2 linked regions of the Methanobrevibacter smithii ATCC 35061 genome follow. Each later gene encodes a partner of the first gene's protein in a complex. Links are inferred from orthologs where the notes say so. Each region holds a gene or a part of one and is shown on either strand. Other genes may lie near its edges. The genes, in order: MSM_RS07400 and mtrA.

Region 1 (5,571 bases):
AACTTATGAACCGTTTGTAACTACTGCAGTTGAAAACGGCAATACTGAATTGGTTGACTCATCTGAAATCATACCTGGACATCCATGCTGTGTAGTTGCCGCATCTGATGATTTCTTAAAAGAACATCCTGATGAAGCTAAAAAAATTGTAGAAATCCATGGTAATGCTACTAAATATGTTCAAGAAAATCCTGATGATTCAGTATCCCAATTACCAAAAGACATAGTATCTAATCCGGATATTGAGAAAAAATCTTTAAGCGGAATCAATTTTGTTTCAGGATTGGATGATGCATATAAACAAAAAGTATTGGACTTCATGAATATTGAAGTTGATTTAGGTGTCTTAAAAGAAAAAATTCCTGCAGAAAAAATCTTTTATGATGTAACTGCTTAATTTATCTTTTGAATGTAATTTTTTATAAGTTACATTCCCCTTATTTTTTTTTTTAAATTTTGATTCTGTTGCTGCTGAAAGATACAGCACTTTAGTTTGAAGAATTTTAACAATAGTTTATTGCAAAATAAAAAGAAGTAGCTATGGTTATATTTAAAAGTTTTATTTTTACTGTAATATAATCAAAGCAATTTTTAATTTAAAGTAGGAACTTTAATGTTTTTTTAAAATATCTTTTGTGCTATCTACATAATCAATAGCTATTTTTAACAAGTTTGTAAATGTATTTACGATTTCCATAATTGCATTATCCAGATCTGCAATAGCTTGATCCAATTCGGAATTGTCTATTCCGATATTTTTCAAATTGCCAATACTTTTTACAAGACTTTCTTGGTATTGTGGAAATATCTGATTTATATATTTAAAAAATGGTTCATATTCATTGTAATTAACTTCTTTTTGATTTAAGCTGTCTACAATATCCAAATACATTCTGTTAAAGTCTTTGGCACTATTTTTAAAAGATGGAGTTGTGTTTTTAATTTCTTCAATTAATATTTTTATAGCTTCAGGATTGTTATTTTGAAGTTCATCTGCATTTTTCTGAATTATTTCACCGATATTTTGAAATCCTGTATTTAATCTGGTTATAGCTATGGTATATAATTCCAAATCTATTTCATTAGTTATAGTATAACCTCCAACTAATGTTTAAAAGAAAAAAGAGTAATTTCTCAAATGAGAAATTATAATTTGATTTTTATATCAAGAGCACTTGATCCGTTTTCGTATACGAAAATTGGGTTAATATCCAATTCGGATATTTCAGGGAAGTCTAAGGTTAACCTAGCTACTCTTTTAATAGCTTCTTTTACAGCATCAATATCGCATGGTGCTTCTCCTCTGTAACCTTTAAGCAATTCGCTAACTTTAGTGTCATTGATTTGCTCATCAATTTCCTGACTGCTGATACCGTTAGCTAATTTAAAGGATACATCTTCAATAAGGTTAACGTAAATTCCACCCATACCAAATGCAATCATCGGTCCGAATTGTTTGTCTTTAATCATACCGACAATTACTTCCTGACCGGTTTCCATCATTTTTTGCACTTCTACACCATCCGGCACAATGTCAGGATGTGCTTTTTTAGCATTAGCTATGATTTCATCGAAAGTTGCTTTAGCTTCTTCTTCACTTTCAATTCCTACTTTTACTCCGCCGATATCTGATTTGTGAAGTATTTTGTCAGAAGCTATTTTAAGTACAACAGGGAATTCCATATCTGCTGCTAATTGGCTTGCTTCATCTGCATTGGTAGCTAATTTAATTGGTGCAGCTTCAATTCCATAAGCTTCAGCTACTGCATATGCTTCACTACCAAGTAAGGTGTCTCTGCCGTCAGCTTTAACTTTAGCAAATATTTCTTCTACAGCTTTTTTATCGATGTTGTCTAAATCATCAATACATGAATCAGCTTCTCTGCGTTCCAATTCAGCATAGGTTGTCATAGCTGCAAGTGCATCTACTGCATTTTCAGGGAAAACATAAGTAGGCACATTGTGGGACCTTAGTGCATGGTTTGCTGCTTCAAAGGTTGGTCCACCCATGTTTACAACTAAAATAGGTTTTCCGAATTTTTCTCTTTCTTCTAAGATTGCAGCTGCAATTCCGTCTGGGTCTGCAGATGCTGTAGGACAAACCATAATGATTAAACTGTCTACTTGATCATCTTTTAAAACAATATCTAATGTTTCTTTGTACCTTTGTACTGGAGCGTCTCCTAAAACATCAATAGGGTTGTTTACACTACCTTCTTCAGGAATACCTTTCCTTAATTTTTCTTTGGTTTCTTCATCAAATTGAACAAGTTTCAATCCCTGTCTTTCCATTTCATCTACAGTAAGTACTCCTCCACCACCAGCATTGGTAATGATAGCTACATTGTTTCCTTCTGGAAGTGGTGCTTTGGAAAATGCCAATCCGATATCAAATAATTCTGCCATGCTGCTTACACGAAGAATTCCGGATTGTTCAAAAGCAGTATCAAATGCCAAGTCACTACCGGCTAAAGCACCAGTGTGGGAAGATGCAGCTTCTGCACCGGCATTACTTGAACCGGATTTAAGTACAACAATTGGTTTTTTAGCAGTGGTTTGTCTCATTGCTTTAACAAAATTATCATCGTCAGATATTGATTCTAAATAACATATAATAACTGCAGTTTCAGGGTCTTCAGCTAAGTAATTCATTAATTCGGTTTCACTTACACCTGCTTTGTTTCCAAGACTGATTACTTTACTGAATCCGATTCCTGAAGTAAGACTCCAATCAAGAAGTGCTACCATCATAGCTCCACTTTGGGAAATAAATGCAATATTTCCTTTTGGCGGCATCATTTGTGCAAATGAAGAGTTTAATGGAGTATGGGAATCTGTAATTCCTAAACTGTTTGGTCCAATAATATTTATCCCATATTCTTTACTAAGTGCAACTAATTCTTCTTCTAATTTTGCACCTTCTTCTCCAATTTCTTTGAAACCAGCACTAATAACTACCATGTTTTCTACGCCAGCTTCACCACAGTCTTTTATTGATTCATTTACAAAAGCTGCAGGAATGGACATGATTACTAAGTCCACCTTTTCAGGAACATCTTTAATATTTTCATATGCTTTTAACCCTTGGATTTCTCCGCTTTTTGGGTTAATTGGGTATACTTTTCCTTTATATCCTCCAGAGATGATATTATCTATGATAATATAACCTACTTTACCTGGGGTGTTTGAAGCTCCGATTACAGCAACTGAATCAGGTTTAAACATTTTATTGAGATCTTTCATAGGTTTTTTCTCCTAGTTCTTTAATTTTTACCATTATTTAAATTATAATTTTTATGACGTTATAATTTGTAATGATAAATAATTAAAAATTATTATACTACTATTTTATGCTCTATTGTTATATAAAGATTGTTATTATGAACACTTCTATAATCTTTTTAATTAATTTTAATGCTATGTTTTAATACTTTAGAAGGAGTTATAACGAATTTCTTTGCTTGGTTATATATGATACGATTTTTTAATGGAAATTTTTTAGGGTCATATCAAAATTTGATGAAAATATATAACTTATAATAAATATAATATATTATTAACTTAAATTATTAAATTAATTTTTATTCATTGTTAATTTTAGAGGTTAGGAAATGAGTTTGATTATTGCTTATATTGGAAAAAAAGGATGTGTAATGGCTAGTGATAAAAGAAGAATTGGTTATTTTGGGAATAAAGAGCAATTAAATGCATTGGAATCTGAATTATACAGTGGTAAAATAAAAACCGATGAGGAATTTAAAAAGAAAGCTGATGAATACGGCATCTCAATTAAGTTAACTGAAGATGCTACTAAAATAACCACTGTGGGAAATTGCGTAAGGGGAGAAGTCACAACCAAAAAAGTTTTTGAAACATACAGGAAAAGAATTTACGGAACTACAATGGGTTACCAGATAGTGGAATTGTCAGGTTCTGAAACTGTTTCAAGGGAAGCCGGTGAAAAGGCAATTATTGTATTTGGTAATAAATTTGCCAAACAGGAAGCAGAAAAGCTAATAAACAAAAAATGGAAACCTTCATTAAGTTTAAAATATATGGGTGATATCTTTGAAGAGATACTTACCGAAATTTCTAGAAAAACACCAACAATTGGAAATACTTTTGATGTTTTAATCAAACAGCCTAAATTCAACAAATCAGAAGCTCAAAGACATCTTAATGTAAGTATTGATAAGGATATTAAGGTTTTATCTAAATTTAGACAAAAGCTTCAGGAAGATTTAATCCAAAAAAATAAGGAAATAGCTTTGGCTGATAAAATTATTAATAAAGGAGATGTTGGTGAAGTTGTTTCAGTAGATGGGAAAATGCTTCATGTCAAATTAAATAGTAAAACACAGGCTTTTGATGGAAATTGGAAACAGATAGCTAAGCCAAATGAAACTGTTTTCATGTTCAGTGACCATAACCATGTGGAACTTGGAGATAAGGTAGTTATCCAGGATGAAAAGTTATGTCTTAAAAAGGACAAATCTAATCTTAAATGTGATATAATTTTATGCAGTTTATAAAGGAGATTTTTTAAAATGAAAATAACATTTTTAGGTACTGGAGGTGGAAGATTCTCAGCCATTAGTCAAAGAAGAATGACTGGCGGTTTCAGAATTGATAATTTAAACGGGAAAAATTATCATGTTGATCCAGGTCCTGGTGCACTTGTTAGAACTTACCAGTTTGGATTTGACCCAAGAAACTTAGACGGTGTTTTTGTTTCTCATGCACATACTGACCATTACAATGATGCAGAAATTCTTATTGAAGCTATGACCAGAGGAATGACCAAAGAATATGGTGTTGTTTTAGGAAATAAAAGTGTTCTTGACGGTTATGAAAAATGGGGTCCGGGAATTTCAAAATATCATCAAAGCCACTCTAAAAAATATGTTTTGGAGCCAAATCAGGTTGAAAACATTAACGGATGTTCTGTTAAAGGTACAAAAACAGTGCATGGTGATCCTGAAGGTGTAGGATTTCAGATTGATTATAGGGGTTTTAAAATATCCTATACTTCTGATACTGGATATTTTGAGGATTTGCATAAATATCATGAAGGGGCGGATATTTTAATAGCCAGTGTGCTTAGGCCTGGAAATAAATCTATTAGGGGTCATTTATGTTCACGTAACTTCATTGAGTTGTTAAAAGAAGTAAAACCAAAACTGGCTATTATGACTCATTTCGGTCTTAAAATGTTAAGTATAGATCCGATTGATGAAGCAAAAAGAATAACTAAGGAAACCGGTGTAAAAACACTGGCAGCTTTTGACGGAATGTCTTTTGAAGTAAACACTCAAAATCCTGCAAGGATTAGAATTAAAACCTTAAAGGATGTTAATTCTCAAATCCACAGTTCAAACATTGATTTAAATAGAATGGAGAGAAAAAACACTTATCAATCTTCATTAAAAAATGGAGAAAATGATGAGCTTACTATTGGAAAAAACTGATTAGATTTCCAGATTGGAAGGATGGATGTATCCTGATCTAATCATATGGTCTGCAAGAACAATAGCTACACTGGATTGGGCTACAACAGTAGCTCTTGGACAG
Region 2 (17,232 bases), 520 kb from region 1 along the record:
ACCGGCTGCCAAAAAATCTTCTAGGGCAAAATTTCCTTTGTATCCTGCCATTACAACATCAATTTCATTTTCAGCTATCTCTACACTTTTATACCCAACTGCTTTTGCATTTACCATGGATCCTACAAGAACAGTTGAATCCATATCTTTAAGAATTCTTGTTCCATTACTTGTGGTCAGTATAAGTGTTTCAATATCAGTGTCATAATTTTCAACATCTTTTGGCGAGTTTCCAACATCAAAGCCTTCAACACGTTTTCCGCTTCTTTCTCCGGCTATTATTCCATTGATTTCTTTTTTTAACTCAAATGCTTCTTCTGGTGTAAAGCATGGGATGATTTCATTAAAATTATTCAAAGCAAGTGTAATTGTGGTACTTGCCCTAAGTGCATCGACCATTATGGATGTATCTTTGGTTTGTGTTTTTTCAAAGCTTAATGTAATTTTCATGATTCATATTTATAAAAATTAATTAATTTTAAATTTTACTTTTTATAATAATTATTAGTATGAAAATTGTCACAACACCTATGTGTGAAGATCTTGTAAAGTTAGTTGGAATAAAAAATTATAAGGTTAATAAACACCCCAATAAGAATGATGGGGATTTGGCTATTTTATTATCTGAAAGTAAGGTTGAAATAGACTCTATTCCACTTAAAGTTAATTCATCAGTCCAGATTTTTGAAAGCATTAAAAAAATAGATTTTAACAATAATTTAACTGATGAAGAAATACTTTCATTTTTTGATGATTATCCATTAGCTAAAAAATATCTTAATAATAATGTCAAAAACAGTATTCACATTAAAGTTTATTCTAACTTTTTAAAAGACACTGCTGAAAGTATGGGGTTTACTATTGATGATGAAAACTATGATTATGTAGTATATCCGGATTATTTGGCTGATGAAGTTCAAAATGAAACACAAACATTAATTGAGATTTCGTCACACAATTTTGTATCTAAAAATCCATTTGTAAGACTTGAAAAAAGATACGAAATTTTGGAAAAGTTAATATAGAAATAATGTAAAAAACTTACTTAATAAATTATATAAGGGATTTTTTAGATGTATGAAACATTAACATATACTGGTGGAGTTCACAAAAGTGAAGAAGTCAAGGAACTTATTGAAGATTTAGGAGGTTTCATCCTTCAGGAAAACATTTTACAAATGGAATTGGTTTTAAATTTACCTATTCCTTTAGAAGATGTTGATGTTATTAAAAATAAGGCTAAAGAATTGCTTGCTAAGGTAACAGTAGCTCCAATGGCAGGTTCTGAAATAGCTATTGTATCTCCAACACTTGCAAGACATCACCTGCCTCATGCAGCATGTGATATTTCTGAGTATTTGCGTGAATTTGGTGCTAAAGACAATATGATTGGATTGGCCAGAGGAGATGGGAAAGGAACTTCAGGAATCACTGAAGAAGAAAAAAGCTTAATTGAAGAACATGATGTGGCTGTTTTTGCATTAGGCAGTTTTAAAAATTGTATTCAAGAAAAATCCTTTTTATATGATGACATTAATGTTCCTGTTATTGTAACTGGAGCTCCAGAAATTCCAATTGAAGAACTTCCAGGTGCTGATGCATATGTTGGTGGGCTTGGCAGGATTCCAAGAAGACTTAAAAGAGGTCCAGATATAAGAGCTCTTAATAATTTAGTGGATACAATTGAAACAATTTTAAATAATAAAAAAAGAGAAATGGCATTGGATCCGCCACTTGTACCATCTATTGTAGTTAAAAATGCTATTGAAAATCAGGTTCCAGCTATTGAAGATATCATATCTCCAGCACCTATTACAGTGCAGCTTGATGGAGTCAGGGTAAAATTAAATTATGATAAATATCATGAACTAATTGAAAATGTAGTTATAGAAGGTAAAAAATTATCCGACTTGGCTGAAATTAAAAAGTCTTTCATGTATGATTATATCTTAGTAAAAATCCACACTGAAAGTTCCCTTATTGATGATTCTTAAATCATCTACTTTTTTTATATTCTCATTCCAAAGAAGTTAATGGCATCAACCAAATCATTAAATTGTGTTAATTCTTCTTCAATAACATTTTCGTCTGTTTTATCAAAGCTGAGTTCACCATCTATTGTTAAAGTATCCGGGCCGCGGCCAACAATACGTTCTACACCGTCAGCACTTAGAATTCTCTCAGCATCTAATTGATGAACAAAGGCACGTCCTGGAATAATAACTGCCTGTTTCACTTCACTTAAATCAATTTGTTCCAGGTCTTCTTTTGTAATTAAACAAGCTATTTCTTTTGGAACTCCGATTACATTTACATTATCTGCATCTATTTTATCAAATATTTTACTTATAAATGGTGCAGCTATTTTAGATGTAATTATGGTAGCTTCTCCGGTCACTTTTTTAATAAATTGTAAAAATATTTCATTTTCATCTTTAGCTATTGCAAATGGGCCGCCAGTTTCAGGATCACATAATGGAGTGCCTGTTACTCTGAAATTATATTCTTTATTAATTTCTTCAACTAACTGACCAAATTCTTCAACAGGCTGTGATTCAATTCCTTTAAGAATAGGTTCATTTCCTAAAATTAATCCCTCATTGAAGGTGTTTGCAAATCTCATCAAGATAAATCCTTTAGCACCCCATTCTTCCAAGGTATTGCAGGTTTGTCTAAGTACATCACCGTCATTAACTCCAGGAATTATTACTCCTGCTCCTGTTAAATCAGCATTTTCACAAAAGATTTGACAAGCTTTTAGAGCTTCTTCAGGTTTTTTGTCTTTTACCCATTCTCTCCTAAGTTTAGGGTCTGTTGAAAAAACAGTAAATGTAACTTCATCGACACCATTATTAATTAATCTGGAAGCTATTTCACTTTCAGTAATGCCTTTTCCACAGGTATAACCTAAATGGGATTTAAGTGAAAACTGATTTAAATTAGCTGTTAAATTTTCAAGATAGGGATAGCAGCTAACATCTCCTCCTCCGCTAATATTTACTTTAATGTCGTTTTCTCTAAAATTAGGTTGCATCATCAAAGCATTTTGAACTTCAGTAATTACTTCAAATGGAGATCTAAATTCACTTTGTGAGTCGGTTATTCCCTTACTACATCTGTCACAGCCAATTTTATTAGGTAAGCAGTGAGCACAGCCAAATGCTTTAACTTCTTTTACCTTTCTGAAGTAACAGTACTTACAAAAACCGTTACAATCTTTTCCAGGAATTCCTCCAACATCTGCTACAACTTGCATAATATTTTTATTATGTTTTTAGTATTATATAAACTAATTCAGTATTATTTTTACCATTTTTTATAATAATTTTATTTTTCTGAATTGTTGATTATTTTACAGTATTTTTGATAAAATATGTTTGTTTGTTTAAAAAATTTGTCATTTCTTGTATTAAATTTATTAATTTTTATATTATTGGAGCTTTTATTTGATATATTTTTTTAAATTTTGATTTAACACGGAATTTAAAGTAATTATTGTATAATAATAGTTGTCTAATAATTTTTGATAATAATATCAAGTTTATTTTTTTAAATATGGTTTTTAATTGCTTTATTATTGAAATAAATATTCAGATATCTTATGTTTAAAGTATTACTTTTGTAATTATTGTTCTTAAGTTTTTAGGAACTCTTATAGTTTATAAAGTTTTCTAAATTATTCCATTGGTAATGTTTATATTATATCTTAATTAAAATAAGAACTGTATACCATATGGTTAGCTATTCTACAAAATTATTGTGTATAGCTTTATCCAATTTTGTGTGAAAATTTCACTCAAATATAGGTGGTATATTAAATACTCTATTTAATTAGGAGGGAAAAAATGGCAAAGTTTGATGATAAAGTCGATTTATACGACGATAGAGGCTCATTAGTTGTATCTGATGTTCCAATCGAAGCTTTAAGTCCACTCAGGAACACTGCTATTCAAAACATCGTTAAAGGTGTAAAAAGAACTGTTGCAGTAAACTTAGAAGGTCTTGAAAAATCTGTCAAAACTGGTTCAGTCGGTGGAGACAAATCCAAAATATTAGGAAGGGAATTAGATATTGATATTGTAGCAAATGCGGGTGCAATTGCAGAAAAAATGAAAGAAATGATACAAATTTCTGAAGATGATGATACTAAAGTTGAACCTATTTCCGGAGGTAAAAGATTATTAGTACAAGTTCCATCTAAAAGAATTGATGTTGCTGCAGAATACTCTGTTGCTCCATTATCTACCGCAACTTCATTAGTACAAGCTATTATTGATGTATGTGACGTAAGTATCTATGATGCAAACTTCGTAAAAGCTGCAGTATTAGGTAGATGCCCACAATCTGTAGATTACAAAGGATCCAACATTGCTACTATGTTAGACATTCCACAAAAACTCGAAGGTGCAGGTTATGCATTAAGAGGTGTTAAAGCAAATGATTTTGCTGCTGCTACCTTAAAAAACACTTTCCAAGCTACTGCTTTAGCATCTATTTTCGAACAAACTGCTATGTTTGAAATGGGTGATGCTATTGGTGCATACGAAAGATTACACTTATTAGGTTTAGCTTACCAAGGTATGAATGCTGACAATATGGTTTTAGATTTAGTAAAAGATAATGCAAAAGAAGGTACTGTTGGTAGTGTTGTAAATGGAACTATCGCTAGAGCTGAAGCTGACGGAGTTATTGCTCCTCAAAAAGACTTAACCGATTTCTCAATTTATAACACTGATGACGCAGCTTTATGGAACGCATATGCTGCTGCTGGTGCTGCTGCTGCTGTTATGGTAAACATTGGTGCTGCTCGTGCTGCTCAAGGTATTCCATCCACTTTATTATACTTCAATGATAACATTGAATTTGCTACTGGTTTACCAAGTATTGACTACGGTAGAGCAGAAGGTGTAGCTGTAGGATTCTCTTTCTTCAGTCACTCTATCTACGGTGGAGGAGGCCCTGGTCTCTTTAACGGTAACCACGTTGTAACCAGACACAGTAAAGGATTCTGTATCCCTTGTGTAGCTGCTGCTATGTCCTTAGATGCAGGAACACAACTCTTTTCACCAGAAGCAACTTCTGGTTTAATTAAAGAAGTATACAGTCAAGTTGATGAATTTAGAGAACCTCTCAAATATGTTGCTTTAGCAGCTGATGATATTAAAGGTGACATCTAATTAATTTAATATTTAAATCTAATTTTTCATGGACGGCAAAAAAATGGATATTGAAATATTCCCATACCGAGTGCTTGGAAGTGACACAACAGAAAAGTTGTTAAATGACATCGAATCACTTGAAGATGTTAAAAGGACTGTAATTCATGGTCCGAGATTTCCAAAAACTGAAGAAACTTTACCGCCACAATATAGAGAACGTAGAGTGATTAACATTAATGGCGAAGATGTTGTTCTTAAAGTTAAAACTGGTAGAATTTTTGTTGAATTGACAATGGAGTCTACAGTTAAAAAAATTGAAGAAATCTGCAAGAAACATATTCCTTTTGGTTTTGATATTAATCAAGACAAAACAAATTACATCAGAAAGGAAAGAACAGTTTCTGATAGAATTAAATATGGTGATGCAGATTTACCTGATGAATTAATTGGAATGACTGATCAATATTCAAGTTTTGAAGATCATGTAAATATTGTTAGAAAGGATGACTTTTAAAATGATTGGAAGATGTACTCACGTAGTTGATTGCAGAGCAACAGGTGGTATGGGCAAAGGTGGAGGTCTTGCACAAAGAGGCACATTTGCTGAATGTGGGGCTGAAGTTTTAGCTGTTGCTATGTCTCCAGGACGTAGACATATTACTAAACCTGTTTGTGAAATCACTTTTGGATTACGTGAATCCAATGTTTTGACTAGTACAATGGTATTAAATGCAGGTGCAGGTGTTCCTCATGATGCTCCAGCTTCTGGTGGTACATTATTTGGTCTCACTGATAAGGAAGTGGAACAAATGAGTAATTTTAAATTACTTGTTATTCATTTAGGAGGAGTTAAAAATCATTTAATCTACAAAGCTAGATTGATTTTAAGGAATGTAAACAAGCCTTGTATTATCATTTGTGAATCTCCAGTTGACTGTGAAGATTTTGCCAAAATTGGTGTAAAAACTTCTAAAGTCATGCCATCTGAAGAGGATGTTAAAACAGAAGGACACATTGTTGATATTGTTAGTGGAGTTATTCGCGGAGAAACAATCTCACAGGAAAAATTAGATGAAATTATTAGAAAAGTTAAATTAGCATTAGGAGATGCATAATTATGGCACAAATTTATCCAGGTACTTCTCAGGTTGCTCAAAACAGAAGAAACTTTTGTAATCCAGATTACGAGTTAGAAAAGTTAAGAGAAATCTCTGATGAAGACGTAGTAAAAATATTAGGTCACAGAGCTCCAGGTGAAGAATACAAAAGTGTTCACCCACCATTAGATGAAATGGATGAGCCTGATGACATTGTAAGAGAATTAGTTACCCCTATTGCAGGTGCAAAAGCAGGGGACAGGATTAGATACATCCAATTTGTAGACTCAATGTACTTCGCACCAGCTCAACCTTACTTAAGAGCAAGGTCTTATTTAAACAGATTCAGAGGAATTGATACTGGTACTTTATCCGGAAGACAAGTTATCGAAGCTAGGGAAAGAGATATTGAACGTATTTCCAAATACCTCTTAGAAACCGAATACTTTGATACTGCAAGAACTGGTATTAGAGGTGCAGGTGTACACGGTCACTCTTTAAGGTTAGACGAAAATGGTTTAATGTTTGATATGCTTAGAAGACAAGTATTCAACAAAGAAACTGGTAACGTTGAAATGGTAAGAGACCAAATCGGTGTAGACTTAGACGAACCAGTAGTATTAGGTGAACCATTAGATGAAGAAACCTTAAAATCAAAAACCACAATTTACAGAATTGATGGTGAAGCATACAAAGATGATACTGAAGCTGTTGAAGTGTTAAAAAACATTCACGTATCCAGATCATTTGGTGCATTCAATCCAGTTAAAGGATGGGATTAAGTATGGCAGATAAAAAATTCTTAGATGCAATGAAAAACAAATTCAGTGAAGGTCCAACTGATAAAAGAACCACTTTCTATAACATGGGCGGTTGGAAACAATCTGAAAGAAAAAGCGCATTCGTAAAAGAAGGTAAAGAAATCGCTGAAAAAAGAGGAATTCCAATGTACAACCCAGACATTGGTACTCCTTTAGGTCAAAGGGCTTTAATGTCTTACCAATTATCTACTACTGATACTTATGTAGAAGGTGACGATTTACACTTCATTAACAACGCAGCTATCCAACAAGCTTGGGACGATATTAGAAGAACTGTAATTGTAGGTTTAAATACTGCTCACAACGTTCTTGAAAAAAGGTTAGGTATTGAAGTAACTCCTGAAACAATCACTGAATACTTAGAAACTGTAAACCACGCAATGCCTGGTGCAGCAGTAGTTCAAGAACACATGGTAGAAACTGACCCATTAGTAGTACAAGACAGTTATGTTAAAGTATTTACTGGTGACGATGAATTAGCTGATGAAATTGATTCAGCATTCGTTTTAGACATCAACAAAGAGTTCAATGAAGAACAAGCAGCAGCTTTAAAAGAAGAAGTTGGTGGAAGTGTATGGCAAGCTGTAAGAATTCCTGCTATCGTAGGAAGAGTTTGTGACGGAGGTACTACCTCAAGATGGTCTGCAATGCAAATTGGTATGTCAATGATTTCTGCATACAACCAATGTGCTGGTGAAGGAGCTACTGGTGACTTCGCATACGCATCCAAACACGCAGAAGTTATTCACATGGGTACTTACTTACCTGTAAGAAGAGCAAGAGCAGAAAACGAGTTAGGTGGAGTTCCATTTGGTTTCATGGCAGATATCTGTCAATCTTCCAGAGTAAATGCTGACGACCCAGTACGTTCAACCTTAGATGTAGTAGCTTTAGGTGCTGCATTATACGACCAAATTTGGTTAGGTTCTTACATGTCTGGTGGTGTAGGATTCACTCAATATGCTACTGCAGCATATACTGATGATGTATTAGATGACTTCACTTACTATGGTAAAGATTACGTAGAAGACAAATATGGTGGATTAACTGAAGCACCTAATAACATGGACACTGTTCTTGATGTAGGTTCTGAAGTTTCATTCTACGCATTAGAACAATACGAAGAATACCCAGCTTTACTTGAAACTCACTTCGGTGGATCTCAAAGGGCTTCTGTTATTTCAGCGGCAGCTGGTTGTTCCACTGCATTCGCTACTGGTAATGCTCAAACTGGTTTAAGTGCATGGTACTTAGGTATGTACTTACACAAAGAACAACATTCCAGATTAGGTTTCTACGGATACGATTTACAAGATCAATGTGGTGCAGCTAACGTATTCTCCATCAGAAATGATGAAGGTTTACCACTCGAAATGAGAGGACCAAACTACCCTAACTACGCAATGAACGTAGGTCACCAAGGTGAATACGCTGGTATCGCTCAAGCTCCTCACGCAGCTCGTGGAGATGCTTGGTCTTTCAACCCATTAGTTAAAATCGCATTTGCTGATAAAAACTTAGTATTCGACTTCAGTAAACCTCGTGAAGAATTTGCTAAAGGTGCATTAAGAGAGTTCGAACCATCCGGTGAAAGAACTGTCATCACCCCAGCAAAATAAATTTGAAACAAATAGGTTAAATAGGTGATTTTTCATCTATTTATTCCTTAAATTTAAGTATACCTTAAAATTTTTTAGTAAAACATTTATATTAATATTGAAAAAAAGTTAAGTATCAATAGAAAATTCTATTGGTATCATTTAATTGATTTTTATATGGAATAAAAATCGCAATTTATCGCATATATTCTATTGAATATATCTCACGTTTATTAAATGATCAATTTAATAAAAAATATGGAGGAAAAAATTATGGACCCTGTAACATTAGGTGTTGTCGCATTAATGGGTGCAGTTGCAACTATTGGTGGAGCTGCTGAGGATTTAGAATCTGATATCGGTTCTCAAAGTAACCCAAACTCTCAAGTTCAACTTGCTCCGCAAATGGGACATTTACACCGTATGATAAACAAAGCGGCTTCTGGTGAACCGGTCGCTTATGGTGTTTGGTGTGGTGTTGCTGGATCTATTGCATATGTATTAATTATGTTAGGTTTCGTACCTATTATTTCAATTGCAATGGGATCTTGTGTCGCTGCTTTTGTTCACGCTATTTATACTGTCACATCCCATATGGGTAGGATTGTTGGTCAATCTCAATTTGAACAGCCATTATTTATGGATGTGTTAACTCAATCTTTAGGACCTATTGTTGGTCACGGATTTATAACTAGCTTTTGTATTGTTGGAATTTCATATTTAATGATTATCCCATTAAACGGTACTACATTACATGTATTCCCATTACCACTCTTAGCAGTACTTTGGGGTATTGCTCTTGGAGCTATCGGTTCTTCAACTGGGGATGTTCATTACGGTGCTGAAAGTGAATATCAAAAGTTCGAATTTGGTGGAGGAACTCCTGTAGCTATTCAAGGAGATATTGTTACTAATGCTCCTATGGGTGCAAAAAACTCTATGGATGTAGTAAACTTCTGTGCTAAATTTGGTGGACCTTTAACCGGTTTCTGTTTTGGTCTTGTAGTATTCTTTAGTTTTTGGAATACTGTTGTATTCGGAATTTATGGTGGTTTAGTCGTTGGTTTCATCATTGTCATTTTATTAATTATTATGAATGACAGATTAGAAGTATTTGCAAGAAACCGTTACGGACCATATGAGGAAGATTAAGGAGGTTTCGATTATGGATCCAATTTTTGTAATTTTATTCGTCGCTATAGGCGGAGTTATGATTGGTGCAGGTGTGCACTTTATTCCTGTAGGGGGAGCTCCTGCAGCTATGGCAACCGCTACTGGTGTAGGTACTGGTACCGCTATGTTAGCTGCTGGTGCAGGTTTAACAGGTCTTATTACTGCTGCAACTATGACTGGTGAGCCATGGTTTGTAGTAGGTATTGGTGGTGCAATAGGTGCTATGATTATGATGGGTATTACTATGCTCATTGCTAATTTCATATATGTATATGGTGTAGGTATTGTTCCTGCAGCATCTAAAGTGCCTGTTGATATAATTACCAAACGTAATCAAGAAAAGTATAAAACTCCGGGTACTGAAGGACACGGTGTACCTACTACTTGTTTTATTAGTGGTCTTATAGGTGGTCTCTTTGGAGGATTTGGTGGTGGATTAGTATACTATGCTATTGATGCTGCTGTTCAAAAATCTACTTACTTCACTGACCCTGCTATTAGTATAGGTTTAGCTGCTATATTAGGTGTAGGTGTGTTCTTTATTAATTCGGTTATTGCTTCTTATAACATTGGTGGTACTATTGAAGGTATGCACGATCCTAAATTTAAAAGGATTGGTAGAGGAGCATTATCTTGTGCTATTGCATCTATAGTAGTTGGAGTATTTTGTGTATTATTAACTGGAGGTATTTAAAATGTCTGCTGGTGGAAGTGCTGATGGTGCTGTCAGTTCAATAAACAATAATCATTTATTGATTTTAGGAATTATTGGTGGATTAGTAGGAATTTATTTATGTAGTATCAATGATGTTATTGGTCCAGTTATTGCAGGTCTCGGTTCAGTATGTGCTACTGTATGGGGAGCTAATGCTATACGTAGTGTAGCTAGTTACGGTTTAGGTACTGGTGTACCTTCTATTGGTTACATGACATTATCTATTGGTATTATCGGTTCTTTAGCAGGTCTTGCTGTAGGTCTTATATACCCACAATTTAACATGCTAGGACCTGTATTTGGTTTAATATTTTCAATGATTATCGGTGCTGTTGTTGCATTAATCGCTACTAAAATTATTGGTATGAAAATCCCAATTATGGTAAGATGTACTGTTGAAATTGCTGGAGCAGGTGCTTTATCTGTTTTATGTTTATCTGCTGCTGTAACTGGTGCTTTTGATGCAAATTCCATTTGTGAATATGTTGTAGCTCCAGGATTTATCGCAGTATTCTTTATAATGTGTACTATGGCAATTCAACATCCATTCAACGCATGTTTAGGTCCAAATGAAGATCAAGTAAGGACTCTTAAATGTGCTGCATCTACTGGATTCTTATCTATGATTATTACTGGTCTTTTATCCAGTATTACTGGCGGATTCGGATGGTTTGCTGTTCTTATCGTTGGATTAATTGGATGGGTCATTTCATTCAGATTATTTGTTCAAGCTTCATGCGATGCTGCAGCTTCAGTTAAATGGGCTGGATTATGGCCTAAATTAGAGGAATAAATGGAAGGTTTTATGTATGGCTCAAATGTTACCTATGATTCAAATTGTACCTAATATGAATTTGGCTCTTGACCCTGTTTCCGGAGTTATTGGTGCATCTTTAGGTGAAGGTGTTATTCTCCTCTCTATGGATGAAATAAACAATGAAGTAACTAAACTTCAAGGTGCTGCAGATGAATTAGTCAGTTCTTTAGATCCTTATACTAGTCCTGCAGGAGCTTATCCTGGAAGGGAAGGTTCATATGTTACTGCTGGTATGTTAACAAACATAGTTTATGGATTTGTCTTGGCTATAATTATCATATTCGCAGCTTTACCTATTTTAATTAAATTGGGGGTTTTATAGATGGCTGATAAAAAAGAACCAGCAGCTGGCTGGCCGGTTATTAGTGGAGACTACATTGTAGGGGATCCTGAAAGTCCTGTTGCAGTAACAACATTAGCTTCACATATTGAAGCAGAACTTTCTGGAGCAGCAATCGCAGGTCCATGTAAAACAGAAAATTTAGGTGTAGAAAAAGTTGTTGCAAACATTATATCTAATCCTAATATCCGTTTCTTAATTTTAGCTGGTGCTGAAGTACAAGGACATATTACAGGTCAATCTTTCAAAGCATTACACGAAAACGGTGCTGACCCTGATAAAAAGAAAATTATTGGAGCAACTGGAGCAATTCCTTTTGTTGAAAATGTTCCTTTAGACGGGGTTGAAAGATTCCAACAACAATTAGAAATAATTGATTTAATTGACACTGAGGATGTCGGTGCAATTCAAGCTAAAATTAACGAATGTGTTGAAAAAGACCCTGGTGCTTTTGAAGAAGAAGCTATGGTAATTTCCGTTGAAGGTGACGACGGAGAAGAAGATGACGGCGAAGAAATGAAAGTTGTTTCTGCAGAAACTGCTTTAATTGAAGCAAGAATGAGAAATATCAATACTAAAATAGATATGGTAGGATCAATTCAAAGAAACCTTGCAGGTAATTATGCTGGTAAAGTGCAAGGAATCATGATTGGTTTAGCATTCTCTTTAGTAATTGGAGCTTTATTCTTACTATTTTAAGGAGGCATGAATATGGTACAAATTTCTAATAAACCTAATATTAGTGGTATTAAAGATGTTTCAGAAGATGCTGAATACAGCTCAAAACTTCTTGCAAGGGAAGGTAAACTTTTTGCAGGTTTAATCACAACTAGATTCAAAGGATTTGCTATTGGTATTGTTTTAGCAGTTCTTTTACTTGTTGTCATTCCAGCTATTGCAAAATTATGTGGATGTTAGAGGTGTTTATTTATGAGTGAAAAAGAAAATAATTCAATACCTCAAGTAATGGTTTCACCCGATGATTTCAAAGACATTGTTGAAAAATTAAACGATGCTGAAGAAAAAGTTGATTTTACTGTGGGGGAATATTATCAACGTTTAGGCCAACAAACAGGTAGGGATGTTGGTATTTTATATGGTATGATAATAGGTTTAATGATTTTAGTAGTAGCTATGAAATATAATGTATTTGCTATGATAACTACTATGTTTTAGGAGGATTGCGTAATGTTTAGATTTGATAAAGAGCAAGTCGTATTTGACTTTGCTGGTGTAAAAATGGGAGGTCAACCAGGGGAATATCCTACTGTATTAGCAGGTACTATTTTCTACGGTGGACACAATATTATTAGTGATGAATTGACAGGTGATTTTGATAAAAGTAGAGCAGAAACTTTAGTTAATGACATGGTTGAAATGTCTGATGTAACTGGTAACCCATGTATTGTACAAGTTTTCGGTCAAACTGAAGAAGCTATTGTAAAATACATCGAGTACATTGGTGACATCTGTGATAAACCATTCCTTATAGATTCTACTTCCGGTGATGCTAGAGTTGCTGGTGCACAATATGCTGATGAAGTTGGCTTAACTGAAAGGGCTATTTACAACTCCATTAACATGGCTGCAGATAAATCTGAATTAGATGCTCTTGCAGAAACTGATATTTCCGCTTCTATCATCTTAGGTTTCAACCCAATGAATGCTACCGTTGACGGTAAAATGGCTATGTGGGAAAACGGAGACGATGGAGCTTACGAAAAAGGTTTACTTGAAGTAGCTGCTGATTGTGGTATCGACAAGTTCATGATGGATACTGCAGTTACTCCATTAGGACAAGGTGCAGGTATTGCTGCAAAAACCACTTTTGCAGAAAAAGCTAAATGGGGATACCCAGTAGGTTCCGGTATTCACAATGTACCTTCCGCTTGGGATTGGTTAAGAGACTACAAAAAAGCTGGAAACAAAACTGCTTACACTGTTTGTGATATTGGTGCAAACATTGTTCAAGTTATGACTGGTGGAGACTTCGTTCTCTTTGGACCTATCGATAACGCTAAAATAGCATTCCCTGCTGTAGCACAAACCGATATGTTCATTGCAGAAGCAGCTGCTGACTTCGGTACTGAAGCTGTTGAAGATCACCCAATCAACAAATTAGTATAGATTAGTTTATTCTAATCTATTCTCCAACTTTTTTTTATATTCATTTAATAAGTTTAAAAAGATATTACTCACTTTTTTTCAAATTCATTTAATAAGATTTATATTATTATAAAAAGATATTATTAACTAACTTTTAATACAGTTTATTGAGGTTTGAATAATGTCTTTTTTAGGTAAAATTTTTAATAAAGGTCCTAAACCTATAATAGCTAAGTCTCATGAAGGAAATTTAGATTCTTTAAGGGCTAATAGGGCTGGACCGCAAAGTCCTGGTGCTGTTAAAAAGCCAGATGTTTTTTATGTAACTGCTTCTGTAGAGTTAGGTAACACTACAACCAAATGTATTGTTATGGCTACTAATTTAAATACTAGTGAATGTTATCTGCTCAATAAAACAGTGAAAATGACTAGAGATATTCGTCCGCCTAAACCTAATGAAGAAGTTTTTGGTAAAACTGTTTGGGGTATTGAACTTTCAAAAGAAGCTGTTGCTGATTTAATTAAAGATACTGTTTTGGAATCTTTAAAAAAAGCTCATGTTGATAAAGATAATGATTTGGATTTTGTAGTTAGATCTACTGGTGTAACAGCAGGTTTTGCTACTGCTGAAGAAGCAGGCCAATTAGTTATTGCATTAGCTGACGGCTGTTTGGATGCAGGCATCCCACCAAGAAAAATGTCTCCGGCTATGAGTGTTTCCCAACTTCCTGAAAGATTGCAAAAACATTCTCTTTTAAATAATGTAATGTTTGACGGTGCTGTAGTTAGTGTTGTTCCTCCTAAAGGTAAGGAAACTGTTGCAAATGAAATGGAAGGGGAACTTGTTACTGCAGGTATTAAGTTAGGTGCTAAATGGACAGATGTTGATTATAGAAACCCATGTATTTCTCTTGATTTCGGATCAACATTAGCTGGCCGTATTGTCAATGATAATCAGCCTTATGCAAATACTGTAGGTAATTTTTTAGGTTTGGCTGGTGTAGTTAGCGATTCTCTAGCTAGAGGTTCTGGTGAAATCGATAAAAATAATGGTGCTGCTTTAGATTTGTATTCTGATAAGTTGATTAAAAAAGCCAATACTAAAAAAGCTCAGGCTAATGCTGAGGAAGCTCATAAATTAATTGATATTCGTAAAGTTCCTATGGATGTAGATAGATTTGGTACTGTCCCATTAGATCCTGTCGCTTCTGAAAATGCAGGTACAACTTTAATTGGTTGTGATGTAGGTGTTAATGGTGATAAATTAGAAGATTTAATGGATCTTGGAGCTAAATTCTATGACAGAGATGGTCTTCCAACATTATTGTCTACTATGGATTATGTAAGTACTAAAATTGTTACACGTGTTTTAGATGTTGCATTTAAGGAAAATGTTGTTACTCCAGGTTCTGCATTAGGTATTACTGGAAGAGCAGGTATTACTGGACGTAAACCACAGCTTATTTTAGAAGCGGTTCAGGATAAGTTTGATAAGGTCGTATTTGTTGAAGACGGTTTGGCTTTAGGTTCAGCTATTATGGCTCGCTGTATGAATTCTATGGGAACTCAAAAATCACCTATTGGAGGCTGCCAAGGTCAGAAATGTATTCTCGGTAAGAGGATGAAATTGCAGGGCAGCAAATATGCATAATTGATTCTAAAGGTTTTTGTCATGATTTATGCTATTGTTATGGCTGGAGGTAGGGGAACTCGTCTAAAAGTTGATGTTGAAAAACCTCTATTTAAATTACATGGCAAACCTTTAATTAAATATGTTCTTGATAATATTTCTTCATCTAAATTAGTTGAAGATGTTGTTATTGCCGTAAGCCCCCATACTCAGGAAACAACCAAATATTTAAAATCATTAAATGGCAATTTTCAAATTTTAAATACTTCTGGAATTGACTATTTAAATGATTTATCTTATATTTTAACTCTTTTTGAGTCCAAATCAAAAAAGGACACATTATTGTTTATTAATGCTGATTTGCCGTTTGTCAGTGGTGAAACTATTGATTTTATACTGACTAACTATTTGGAATCCAGTAAAGATTCACTGTCTGCACAGGTTCCGGTTGAAATTTTTAAAAAATTAGATTTGAAGTATTCTTATGAATTTAATGGTGCGGTACCTTCTGGTGTGAATGTTTTAAGAAGTATTAATGAAATTCAGGATGAAGATCAGCTTATTTTGCCCAAAATTGAATTGGCATTAAATATTAATACTCTTAAAGACAGTATCGTTGCTGAAAAATTTTATCAGGCTTTCATTAATAAAACTATTTAAATTTAAATATGATGAAATTAAAATATTTTATATAATTAATGAAAATTTATCAGGTGATGTGATGGAAAACAAACAAATTCCTAAAAGAGAAGAAAAGTTATGGAGCGAAATTAAGAATTATCAGGTAGCTACCAACAATGCTCGTATTCTTGGTGTCTTGGATGAATTAATTATCAACGAAAAAACTGGAAAAATTGTTGATATTGCTATTAGGGTGGAAAGCGGTCGTAATATTCATGTTAAAGGTGCTAAAAGAAATGGAGATATATTATTAGTTCCTTTTGCTAAAGTAGAAAAAGTCGGTGAATTCATTATTGTAACTGAATAATATTTTCAGTTACTTGACTATTTTTTTTATTTGATTTATTCATTGATTGAATATTAACTTCTTTTAAACATTTAGATGTGGGATTTATAATTATAACATATTTATATATCTTAATTTAAATGTAATAATGTTATATAATTTATGTCTTTTTAAATAAGGTGATAAAATGTTACTTGAAATTGAAAATTTGGCTGTGGAAGTGGCCGGTAAAAGAGTTCTGAAAGATATTAATCTTTCAATTGATGAGGGGGAGACTCATGTTCTTTTAGGTCCGAATGGTGCCGGTAAAAGTACATTGTTTTTAACAATTCTTGGTTTTCCACAATATAATGTAGTTAATGGATCAATTAAATTTAAAGGTGAAGATATTACTAATTTAACTACAGCTGAACGTGTCCAATTAGGAATTGGAGTAAGCTTCCAATCTCCACCGTCTATTCGTGGAGTATCAGTTCGTGATTTACTTAAAATAGAATCCCATCAAGAAATTAATGAACCGTTAAATGCCAGAATGTTGGAATTGGCTCAAAAACTTAAATTCAATGATGAATTTTTAGACAGGGATGTTAATTTCGGATTTTCCGGAGGAGAAATTAAACGTTCTGAAATTTTACAATTACTCGCTCAAATGCCTGATTTCACCATGTTTGATGAACCGGATTCTGGTGTGGATATTGAAAATGTGGAATTAATAGCTGGTGAAATTGGTACTTTACTTGATAAGGATATAAAGCATGATTCCAGAAAAAGAAGCGGTCTTTTGATTACTCATTTAGGTTATATTTTGA

The links.
Region 2: the proteins of MSM_RS07400 (region 1) and mtrA are in contact, whole or in part, in a crystal structure (PDB 6ZW0), measured with the Methanocaldococcus jannaschii proteins. The link is inferred for Methanobrevibacter smithii ATCC 35061 from one-to-one orthologs.

The regions. Positions count from the first base shown.
Region 1 is NC_009515.1:1,493,947-1,499,517, forward strand. Bases 2,679-5,571 are described here. They hold MSM_RS07400 (MJ0548 connectase family domain-containing protein), read left to right. Parts: upstream 2,679-3,611; coding sequence 3,612-4,532; downstream 4,533-5,571. Other genes in these bases: acs (acetate--CoA ligase alpha subunit), read right to left, coding at 2,679-3,243; MSM_RS07405 (MBL fold metallo-hydrolase), read left to right, coding at 4,548-5,468; aroC (chorismate synthase), read right to left, coding at 5,469-5,571. Also shown: MSM_RS07385 (ABC transporter substrate-binding protein), read left to right, coding at 1-397; MSM_RS07390 (hypothetical protein), read right to left, coding at 611-1,072; more of acs, read right to left, coding at 1,147-2,678.
Region 2 is NC_009515.1:968,953-986,184, reverse strand. Bases 10,621-13,560 are described here. They hold mtrA (tetrahydromethanopterin S-methyltransferase subunit A), read left to right. Parts: upstream 10,621-11,702; coding sequence 11,703-12,419; downstream 12,420-13,560. Other genes in these bases: mtrH (tetrahydromethanopterin S-methyltransferase subunit H), read left to right, coding at 12,909-13,560; mtrG (tetrahydromethanopterin S-methyltransferase subunit MtrG), read left to right, coding at 12,651-12,896; MSM_RS05080 (tetrahydromethanopterin S-methyltransferase subunit F), read left to right, coding at 12,432-12,638; MSM_RS05090 (tetrahydromethanopterin S-methyltransferase subunit B), read left to right, coding at 11,373-11,702; mtrC (tetrahydromethanopterin S-methyltransferase subunit MtrC), read left to right, coding at 10,621-11,356. In the rest of the region: comB (2-phosphosulfolactate phosphatase), read right to left, coding at 1-450; MSM_RS05145 (hypothetical protein), read left to right, coding at 510-1,025; MSM_RS05140 (methanogenesis marker 7 protein), read left to right, coding at 1,074-1,994; methyl coenzyme M reductase-arginine methyltransferase Mmp10, read right to left, coding at 2,009-3,256; mcrB (coenzyme-B sulfoethylthiotransferase subunit beta), read left to right, coding at 3,846-5,177; mcrD (methyl-coenzyme M reductase operon protein D), read left to right, coding at 5,206-5,673; mcrC (methyl-coenzyme M reductase I operon protein C), read left to right, coding at 5,663-6,274; mcrG (coenzyme-B sulfoethylthiotransferase subunit gamma), read left to right, coding at 6,277-7,038; mcrA (coenzyme-B sulfoethylthiotransferase subunit alpha), read left to right, coding at 7,041-8,696; mtrE (tetrahydromethanopterin S-methyltransferase subunit E), read left to right, coding at 8,913-9,827; mtrD (tetrahydromethanopterin S-methyltransferase subunit D), read left to right, coding at 9,841-10,542; more of mtrC, read left to right, coding at 10,544-10,620; more of mtrH, read left to right, coding at 13,561-13,847; MSM_RS05065 (methanogenesis marker 14 protein), read left to right, coding at 14,008-15,477; MSM_RS05060 (GTP--adenosylcobinamide-phosphate guanylyltransferase), read left to right, coding at 15,499-16,116; MSM_RS05055 (PRC-barrel domain-containing protein), read left to right, coding at 16,178-16,444; MSM_RS05050 (ABC transporter ATP-binding protein), read left to right, coding at 16,611-17,232. UniProt on the Methanocaldococcus jannaschii protein: Part of a complex that catalyzes the formation of methyl-coenzyme M and tetrahydromethanopterin from coenzyme M and methyl-tetrahydromethanopterin. This is an energy-conserving, sodium-ion translocating step.